Regions from separate parts of the Kosakonia pseudosacchari genome, predicted to be linked through region 1. Evidence: predicted binding sites of a transcription regulator. Region 1 holds the regulator's gene; each other region holds the start of a gene.
What was found. The regulator CRP, encoded in region 1, controls carbon source genes, mostly activating them, when cyclic AMP is high. The targets are predictions, from matches to a motif close to ATGTGANNNNNNTCACAT.
Positions count from the first base shown of each region.

Region 2: a site for CRP is predicted at 1,639-1,656, ahead of bhsA (multiple stress resistance protein BhsA). Genes of this name have one in related genera too.
Region 3: a site for CRP is predicted at 1,058-1,075, ahead of IP581_RS03845 (glycoside-pentoside-hexuronide (GPH):cation symporter). Genes of this name have one in related genera too.

Region 1 covers NZ_CP063425.1:4,478,791-4,482,069, forward strand. Annotated here, with positions in the region: gene IP581_RS21365 (phosphoribulokinase) at 1-129, shown strand, start outside; gene IP581_RS21370 (OsmC family protein) at 172-576, opposite strand; gene crp (cAMP-activated global transcriptional regulator CRP) at 881-1,513, shown strand; gene IP581_RS21380 (YccS/YhfK family putative transporter) at 1,560-3,279, shown strand, end outside.
Region 2 covers NZ_CP063425.1:1,012,765-1,016,043, reverse strand. Annotated here, with positions in the region: gene zinT (metal-binding protein ZinT) at 1-420, shown strand, start outside; gene IP581_RS04655 (hypothetical protein) at 491-667, opposite strand; gene IP581_RS23975 (hypothetical protein) at 730-858, shown strand; gene IP581_RS04650 (TetR/AcrR family transcriptional regulator) at 844-1,479, opposite strand; gene bhsA (multiple stress resistance protein BhsA) at 1,730-1,987, shown strand; gene IP581_RS04640 (YdgH/BhsA/McbA family protein) at 2,072-2,281, shown strand; gene IP581_RS04635 (hypothetical protein) at 2,466-3,279, opposite strand, start outside.
Region 3 covers NZ_CP063425.1:829,864-833,142, reverse strand. Annotated here, with positions in the region: gene aroP (aromatic amino acid transporter AroP) at 1-1,009, shown strand, start outside; gene IP581_RS03845 (glycoside-pentoside-hexuronide (GPH):cation symporter) at 1,182-2,585, shown strand; gene IP581_RS03840 (glycoside hydrolase family 43 protein) at 2,585-3,279, shown strand, end outside.

The sequences.
Region 1 (3,279 bases):
ATGCTGCAAGGCTCGTTTATTTCGCATATGGATACGCTGGTGGTGCCTGGCGGAAAAATGGGGCTGGCGATGGAGTTGATTATGACGCCGCTGGTGCAACGGCTGATGGAAGGCAAAAAGATCAAATAATGCAGAAAGCCCGGTAAGCAACACGCTGCCGGGCTTTTCGCATCAGGCTTCGATAACTTCGTAAGAGTGGGTGATGTTCACCGCTTTTTCGAGCATCAACGCCACCGAGCAATACTTCTCCGCGGATAAATCCACCGCACGGGAAACCGCCGCGTCCTTCAGCGCTTTACCGGTGACGATAAAGTGCAAATTGATGTGGGTAAACAGGCGCGGCGCTTCTTCGCGACGCTCTGAAGTCAGCTTCACTTCGCAGTCGGTCACGTCATGACGCCCTTTTTGCAAAATAGAAACCACATCGATAGCGCTACATCCGCCCGCCGCCATCAACACCATTTCCATCGGGCTTGGTGCTTTGTCGCCGGAGTTACCGTCCATCAGGATTTGGTGGCCCGAGGCGGACTCACCGAGGAACGTTAACCCTTCAACCCATTTCACACGTGCCTGCATTTTCTTCACTCCGGAGTAGCAATTTTCTTTACAGATTACGCGTACATAACAAAACTCGCAACGGAAGGCGACCTGCGTCATGCTGAAGCGAGACACCAGGAGACAGGCGGTAAAAGCTATGCTAAAACACTCTGGATGCTACAGAGATAAATGGATGTTACGCATGTATGCATGACATCATACTTTAGAGACCGCAGATGACGCTGACGGTCCACTTCCCTGGATGCGGGAAGCTTAGATTGCAACCCCAGACGTAGGGGCTCATCCTGTGTCTGAGACAGCTTATAACAGAGGATAATCGCGCATGGTGCTTGGCAAACCACAAACAGACCCGACGCTTGAATGGTTCTTGTCTCATTGCCACATTCATAAGTACCCGTCGAAGAGCACGCTGATTCACCAGGGTGAAAAAGCGGAAACGCTGTACTACATCGTTAAAGGCTCAGTGGCAGTGCTGATCAAGGACGAAGAGGGTAAAGAGATGATCCTCTCCTACCTGAACCAGGGAGATTTTATCGGTGAACTGGGCCTGTTCGAAGAGGGTCAGGAGCGCAGTGCATGGGTACGCGCTAAAACGGCTTGTGAAGTGGCTGAAATCTCGTACAAAAAATTCCGTCAGTTAATCCAGGTTAACCCGGATATCCTGATGCGTCTTTCCTCGCAAATGGCGCGTCGCCTGCAGGTCACTTCAGAAAAAGTGGGTAACCTCGCCTTCCTGGACGTAACCGGCCGTATCGCGCAAACGCTGTTAAACCTGGCGAAACAGCCAGACGCAATGACCCATCCGGACGGCATGCAAATTAAAATTACTCGCCAGGAAATTGGTCAGATCGTCGGTTGTTCCCGTGAAACAGTGGGCCGCATTCTCAAAATGCTCGAAGATCAGAACCTGATCTCCGCCCATGGTAAAACCATCGTCGTATACGGAACGCGTTAATCTGTAAAACGGCGCAGCTTACACGCTGCGTCGTTTTTCTTCCCTCATGTGGCGCAGGCTGATTTATCACCCCGAAATCAACTACGCACTGCGACAAACGCTGGTGTTATGTTTGCCTGTGGCGATTGGCCTTCTCGTTGGTCACCTGCAACAAGGTCTGCTGTTTTCCCTCGTTCCCGCCTGCTGCAACATTGCCGGGCTTGATACGCCGCATAAACGTTTTTTCAAACGCCTGATCATTGGCGGAACCTTGTTTGCAGGCAGTAGCCTGATGGTGCAATTATTGCTGGCGAAAGATCTCCCGCTGCCGCTGATCCTCACCGGACTGACGCTGGTTTTAGGCGTGACCGCCGAAATCAGTGCGCTGCATGGCCGCCTGCTTCCCGCTTCACTGATTGCCGCTATTTTTACCCTCAGCCTTGCCGGCAACATGCCGGTATGGGAACCGCTGCTTATCTATGCGCTGGGCACATTGTGGTATGGGCTGTTCAACTGGTTCTGGTTCTGGATGTGGCGCGAGCAACCGCTGCGCGAATCCCTCAGCCTGCTCTACCGGCAACTGGCAGATTACTGCGAAGCGAAATACAGCCTGCTGACGCAGCACGCCGACCCGGAAAAAGCCCTGCCGCCGTTGCTTGCCCGCCAGCAAAAAGCGGTGGATATGATAAGCCAGTGCTACCAGCAACTGCATATGCTGGCAGCCAATAAACACAACGATTACAAACGGCTACTGCGGGTTTTCCAGGTGGGGCTGGATCTGCAAGAGCACATTTCGGTGAGTTTACACCAGCCGGAAGAGGTGCAGAAACTGGTGGAACAAACCCACGCCGAACAGGTGATCCGCTGGAACGCGCAAACTGTCGCCGCTCGCTTACGTGTGCTGGCAGACGACATTCTCTATCACCGCTATCCCACGCGCTTCAACATGGATAAGCAGATCGGCGCGCTGGAAAAAATCGCCCGCCAGCATCCGGATAACCCGGTCGGTCAGTTCTGCGCCTGGCATTTTAGCCGTATCGCGCGCGTCTTGCGCACTCAACGCCCGCTCTATGCTCGCGATCTGATGGCGGAAAAGCAGCGGCGCTTGCCCCTTTTCCCGGCGCTGAAAAGCTATTTATCACTGAAATCTGCGGCGCTGCGTAATGCCGCACGGATAAGCGTCATGCTCAGCATCGCCAGCCTGATGGGCAGCGCCCTGCATTTACCGAAACCCTACTGGATCATGATGACGGTGATGTTTGTTACGCAAAACGGTTATGGCGCAACGCGCGTTCGCATTGTCCACCGGGCGGCGGGCACCATTGCGGGGCTGGTGATTGCCGGAGCTACATTGCACTTTCATGTTCCCCTCGGTTTTACGCTGGCCGCAATGCTGATGATTACGCTGGTCAGTTATCTCATTATTCGGAAAAACTACGGCTGGGCGATGGTGGGTTTTACCATTACCGCCGTCTACACCTTGCAGTTGCTGACGCTAAATGGTGAGCAGTTTATTGTCGCCCGGCTTATTGATACGTTGATTGGTTGCCTGATCGCTTTCGGCGGCATGGTCTGGCTGTGGCCGCAGTGGCAAAGTGGCTTACTGCGACAGAATGCGCACGATGCGCTGGAAACAGATCAGGAAGCGATTCGCCTGATCCTGAGCGATAATCCACAGCCAACGCCGCTTGCCTGGCAGCGTATGCGCGTAAACCAGGCACATAACGCCCTGTTCAACTCGCTAAACCAGGCGATGCAGGAACCGGGATTCAATACGCGTTATCTGG
Region 2 (3,279 bases), 1.4 Mb from region 1:
GTGCTGGAGAAAAAAGCAAAACAAGGCGGTAAAAGCGTGGAAGAGTACCGCGCCTATTACCAAAAAGGTTATGCCACCGATGTCGAAACGATTGGCATAGAAAACAATGTGATGGAGTTTCACGTTGGCAAAACAGTAAATGCCTGCCGTTATGATTACGCGGGCTATAAAATTCTGACCTACACCTCCGGGAAAAAAGGCGTGCGTTATCTGTTTGAATGCAAAGACGCGCAATCAAAAGCGCCAAAATATGTGCAATTCAGCGACCATATTATCGGCTCACGCCAGTCGCAACATTTCCATATTTTTATGGGCAACGAATCGCAAGAAGCGCTGTTAAAAGAGATGGATAACTGGCCGACATATTATCCGTACAATATGACGAAAGCGCAGATTGTCGACGAAATGCTGCATCACTGATGGTTTCACCGCGGGCGAACCATCCTCTCGCCCGCAATTGGCAATCAACAATCCATTGTCAGCCGTTCTCTTAACCTGCGTTCCGTTCGTTCTGGCTGACTTTCAACACTTCCAGGCGAGATTTTCGCCCGACGCCACTCACCTCATTACTCACGTTCACCACGCAAATTGCGCTCAGCGTTAATCCGAGCAGGAAAATGATGAAGCCGGGCTGGCATTGCTGGCGGGCGTTTTCCCTCGTTTGCACTGGTTTCCCATGGCGGAACAGTCCACCTGAAGGTCACCACCGGCAGGCACAGCGATTAATGTATGGTTGGTTTCACTACCGAATTATTGCCGGTGATAGTGAACAATAGCAACGTTTCGCTGCGTATCGCGGACGATGGCAAAGCGCCAGACGTTCACGGTGGTAACGCCTCGCCATTACTCGTTGATTAATAACGGCCACAACCGCAGCGTCGTATCGATAATCTGCTGCAGTTTATCCACACTGGCACCTTCTCGCGCGCTGACCGACATTCCATGAATGATGCAGCTTAAAAAAAGCGCGATGGCTTTCACTTCTGTTTGCGCCGGGATCTCGCCACGCAACTGACGTTGCAGCAAAAAGGTAAGTAGCGTTTGTTCCTGCGCCGTTTGCCGTTCCCGGATGGTGTCAGCTATCGGCTCTGAAGAAGCAGAAACCGTGGCGGAACTATTTATCAAAAAGCAGCCTGCCGGAGTATCGCTACCGGCAAAGCAACGGGCTAACGCTTGCAGATAATCGCGCAGCGCCTGCTCAACCGTTTTCTCTTCGCAAAAAAGCGCTGCCCGGTGTTTGGCGGAAAACCGAGCCGTATAGCGATCAAGCGCGGCTCTGAACAATCCCTCTTTATTGTTAAATTCCGCATATAACGTCGGTGCTTTTGCACCGGTGGCTTCAACAAGGTCTGCCAGTGATGTGGCTTCATAGCCCTGTTGCCAGAACAGCATCATCGCCTTATCCAGCATCGCGTCCCGGTCAAAAATTTTTGGCCGACCACGACCTTTTCTCGTACAGCATGTGACGTCGGTTGCCATTGTTCCTCCCCCGTTCACATCAATTTAGTTAATAATCATTATAAAAACATTACAAAGCGGCTGACCAGTAGAAATTTTTCGAAAAAATACAAGATTTATCTACATGAATAACAAGTGTTTTTTAATTATTTAAATGATCATTATAAAAATAGTGTTGACGGGTGACACAGATCACACTTATCATTTACCTATCGATCGTTAAGTTAATACTTACGACCTCACACAAATCCAGATTCAGAAGGCAAAAATTATGAAAACCATCAAATCCCTGATCGCTGTCGCTGTACTTAGTTCCCTCTCTTTCGCAAGCGTAGCCGCCGTCGAAGTGCAATCCACTCCGGCTGACCAACAAAAAGTGGGCGTGATTTCTGCCAATGCCGGCACCAATCTCTCCTCTTTGCAAAGCGAGCTGGCGCAGAAAGCCGATGAAATGGGTGCGAAATCATTCCGCATTACTTCCGTGACCGGCCCGAACACCCTGCACGGTACCGCGGTGATTTACAAATAAGCTCTGCCGTATAAAACCGGCATTCACAACAGATGTTGAATCGGGCGTTATCGCCCACACAAATTAAATTTAAGGAATACCATTATGAAAACCATCAATTCACTTGCTGTCGCTACTGTGCTTTCCGTCCTGTCATTTGGTGCTTTCGCTCAGAGCGTAACCGCCACAGCTTCAACGCTTGACGAAGCAGAATCCTTAATTGCCGCTAAAGCACAGCAGGCTGGCGCTTCATATAAAATCATTGAAGCCAACACCAATAATAATGTTCATATGACGGCTGAACTGACCAAATAAGTATGCCTGGTCGAACACTACTCTCTAAGCGCCTGCGGGCGCTTTTTTTATAGCTAAAACGGTATCTTGCGTAGCGTGAATATCAGGAAGGAAATGTTGAAAGGTCAATGCAGCTCACTAGCGGTATATTTTTGGGTTTGAACGGGGTGTTAATTTCCATAGCATTTATCACACCCCGGTTAAATTACTGAACGGGATTACGTGGATCGATTCTCAAATGTGTATCACCGTTAGTGTTCATATTGGCGTAATTAGCCGCAATTAATGCCAGACCTCTGTAATCGGCAATACTGTCAGCTCTGGAAGATACGAGTGCTGCACTTGATTTCCACAGGAGATTTACGCGCTTACTTTTCAGATATACCTTAGCATCGTATGAATTAAGCGCTACCGCTGTTCCGTATGATGTATTAGTTACTGTTGTGTCATATGCCCCGGTAATTCCATAGGTTGGCGTGTAGACTGTCGTAGCGCTGCCTGTCGTGTTCGACGTTAAGTTACCGCCACCGAGATAGTTATATGTCGTATTGGCATTGCCGTATGTCGTCGCTGAACTAATACCGGTCTGGCCATAGACTGGAACAGTAACATTACGTGTGCTGGTCACCGCCCCACTTCTTGCAAATCCTAATAAAATTCCCTGATCGGCTTTTTCCGGTTCGTTAACTTGTACATACCCCTGACGTGTCAGCGATGCAGAAACGACGGCGGCGATTTGATTGTATTCAATCTGGTTAGCGTCATACAGCGCTTGACTGGCTGGCAGGATGATGAAGCGTTTCCCTACACTCTGGCCTGAGGATAGCGCATTTACCGTTACAAGTGGTTGCTGAGCGCATCCACTTAAAATCGAAATAGACAACAGAGCTATAAGTTTTCTCATCACGATCATCCCTATCAATAAAATGGCGATAAATTCAACATGCACACATGATGTTATGAAACCGACCATTAATATACACGCCACGTATTTTATTTGCGCGCACCATGTTGAGGTC
Region 3 (3,279 bases), 1.3 Mb from region 1:
GCCAGAAATCCCAACCTGGGTCTCCGCCGCCGTGTTCTTTGTCATTATCAACGCCATCAACCTGACCAACGTTAAGGTGTTTGGCGAAATGGAGTTCTGGTTCGCCATTATTAAGGTTTTCGCGGTTGTGGCGATGATCGTGTTTGGCGGCTGGTTGCTGTTTAGCGGTAGCGCGGGTCCGCAGGCCACCGTGCGTAACCTGTGGGAACAGGGCGGTTTCCTGCCGCACGGCATCGGTGGGCTGGTGATGATGATGGCGATCATCATGTTCTCTTTCGGTGGTCTGGAGCTGGTGGGGATCACCGCCGCAGAAGCCGACAACCCGGAACAAAGCATTCCCAAAGCCACCAACCAGGTTATCTACCGTATTCTGATCTTCTATGTGGGTTCGCTGGCCGTGCTGCTCTCCCTGCTGCCGTGGACGCGCGTTACTTCTGATACCAGCCCGTTTGTGCTGATCTTCCATGAACTGGGCGACGCGTTTGTGGCCAATGCGTTGAACATTGTGGTGCTGACTGCCGCGCTCTCTGTTTATAACAGCTGCGTGTACTGCAACAGCCGTATGCTGTTCGGTCTGGCAAAACAGGGCAACGCGCCGAAAATACTGCAACAAGTGGATAAACGCGGCGTGCCGGTGAACACCATCATCACTTCTGCGCTGTTTACCGCGCTGTGCGTGCTGATCAACTACTTCGCCCCGGAATCCGCATTTGGTCTGCTGATGGCGCTGGTGGTTTCCGCGCTGGTGATCAACTGGGCGATGATTAGCCTGGCGCACATGCGTTTTCGCCGCGCCAAACAACAGCAAGGTGTAACACCGCGCTTCCCGGCGCTGTTCTACCCGCTGGGGAACTGGATCTGCCTGGTGTTTATGGCGGCGGTGCTGGTGATCATGCTGATGACAGACGGCATGGCGATCTCCGTCTACCTGATCCCGGTGTGGATTGCCATCCTCGGCATCGGCTACCTGCTGAAGCAGAAAAACGCCAATGCCGTGAAAGCGCATTAATCCTTATCCGTTCTGCCCTCTCCCGCCCGGGAGAGGGTTGTTATCACTGTGTTAACTTCCTCACACTTTCCTTTCCATAGCCATTTTGTCCATCTCTGCGGCCTGATCCTGCTACGCAAACAAAAACTTACAGACAAATACTTCATGCCATATCTCATAGGGAGAACCGGCAATGGACAACAAACTGTCTGTTAAAGAAAAGATTGGCTATGGCATGGGCGACGCCGGATGCAACATCATCTTTGGCGCTATCATGCTGTTTGTTAACTATTTCTATACTGATATCTTCGGCCTCGCACCTGCGCTGGTTGGGGTATTACTGCTGTCGATTCGCGTGATTGATGCGGTGACCGACCCGCTGATGGGAGCGCTTGCTGACAGGACACAAAGTAAATATGGCCGTTTTCGCCCGTGGCTGTTGTGGATAGCCGTACCTTACGCCGTTTTCAGCGTGCTAATGTTCACCACGCCGGAGTGGACTTATAACAGCAAAGTTATCTATGCCTTTGTCACCTATTTCCTGTTGTCGCTGACGTATACCGCGATCAATATCCCCTACTGCTCGCTGGGCGGTGTGATCACCAACGACCCGAAAGAGCGCGTTGCCTGCCAGTCTTACCGTTTTGTGATGGTGGGGATTGCAACCCTGCTGTTGTCGCTCACGCTGCTGCCGATGGCTGAGTGGTTCGGCGGGGCCAATAAAGCCAAAGGCTACCAGATGGCAATGACGGTACTGGCATTTATCGGCATGTGCATGTTCCTGTTCTGCTTTGCCACCGTGCGCGAGCGTATCCGCCCGGCGGTGCCAACCAACGATGATCTGAAGAAAGACTTCAAAGATGTGTGGAAAAACGATCAATGGGTGCGCATCTTGTTGCTGACGCTCTGCAACGTTTGTCCCGGTTTTATCCGCATGGCGGCTACCATGTATTACGTCACCTGGGTGATGGGGGAAAGCACCCATTTCGCGACGATGTTTATTAGCCTTGGCGTGGTCGGCATGATGTTCGGCAGTATGCTGGCGAAAGTATTGACCGACCGCTGGTGCAAACTGAAAGTCTTCTTCTGGACCAATATCGTGCTGGCGTTTTTCTCCTGCGCCTTTTACTTCTTTGACCCGCACGCCACGGTGCTGATTGTGGTGCTCTACTTCCTGCTGAACATTCTGCATCAGATCCCTTCCCCGCTGCACTGGTCGCTGATGGCGGATGTCGATGATTACGGCGAGTGGAAAACCGGCAAACGCATTACCGGTATGAGCTTCTCCGGCAACCTGTTCTTCCTGAAAGTGGGCCTGGCAGTTGCCGGGGCGATGGTCGGTTTCCTGCTCTCCTGGTACGGCTATGACGCCGGAGCCAAACAGCAAAGCGCCAGCGCCATTAACGGCATCATGCTGCTGTTTACCATTATTCCAGGCGTGGGCTACCTGATCACCGCAGGCGTGGTGCGCCTGCTGAAAGTCGACCGTGAATTGATGAAACAGATCCAGGCGGATCTGGAAAAACGCCGCGTCAACTACCATGAACTGACGGAAAATCAGCCTCTACCGGCGGGCGATAACGTAAGGAATGCATAATGAATACCTGGCCGAACCCGTTTATTGAACAGCGTGCCGATCCGTTTATCCTGCACCATCAAGGCGAGTACTACTTCGTAGCCTCGGTGCCGGAATATGACCGACTGGAGATCCGCCGCGCCAGTACGCTGGAAGGTCTGCGAGGAGCCGAGGGCGTGGTGGTCTGGCGTAAACCGCAAAGTGGGCCGATGAGCGAGCTTATCTGGGCGCCGGAACTGCATCACATTGAGGATAAATGGTATTTATATTTTGCCGCGACATGGACTAAGGCGCTGGATGCGCTGAATATGTTCCAGCACCGCATGTTCGTACTGGAGTGCGCGGATGCCGATCCGCTCAGCGGGCGCTGGGTCGAAAAAGGCCAGGTAAAAACGCCTTTCGATACGTTTGCCCTCGATGCCACGACCTTTGAACATCAGGGGAAACGCTGGTATTTATGGGCGCAAAAAGCGCCGGATATTGCCGGTAACTCTAATCTTTACCTGGCGGAAATGGAAAATCCTTGGACGCTGAAAGGCGAACCGATCATGTTAAGCAAACCAGAGTTTGACTGGGAGTGTCGTGGTTTTCTGGTCAATGAAGGCCCGGCGGTATTGTTCCACAGCGATAAACTTTTTGTGAGTTATTCCGCCAGCGCCACCGACGAAAACTACTGCATGGGCTTGTTGTGGATCGATATCACCGCCAACCCGCA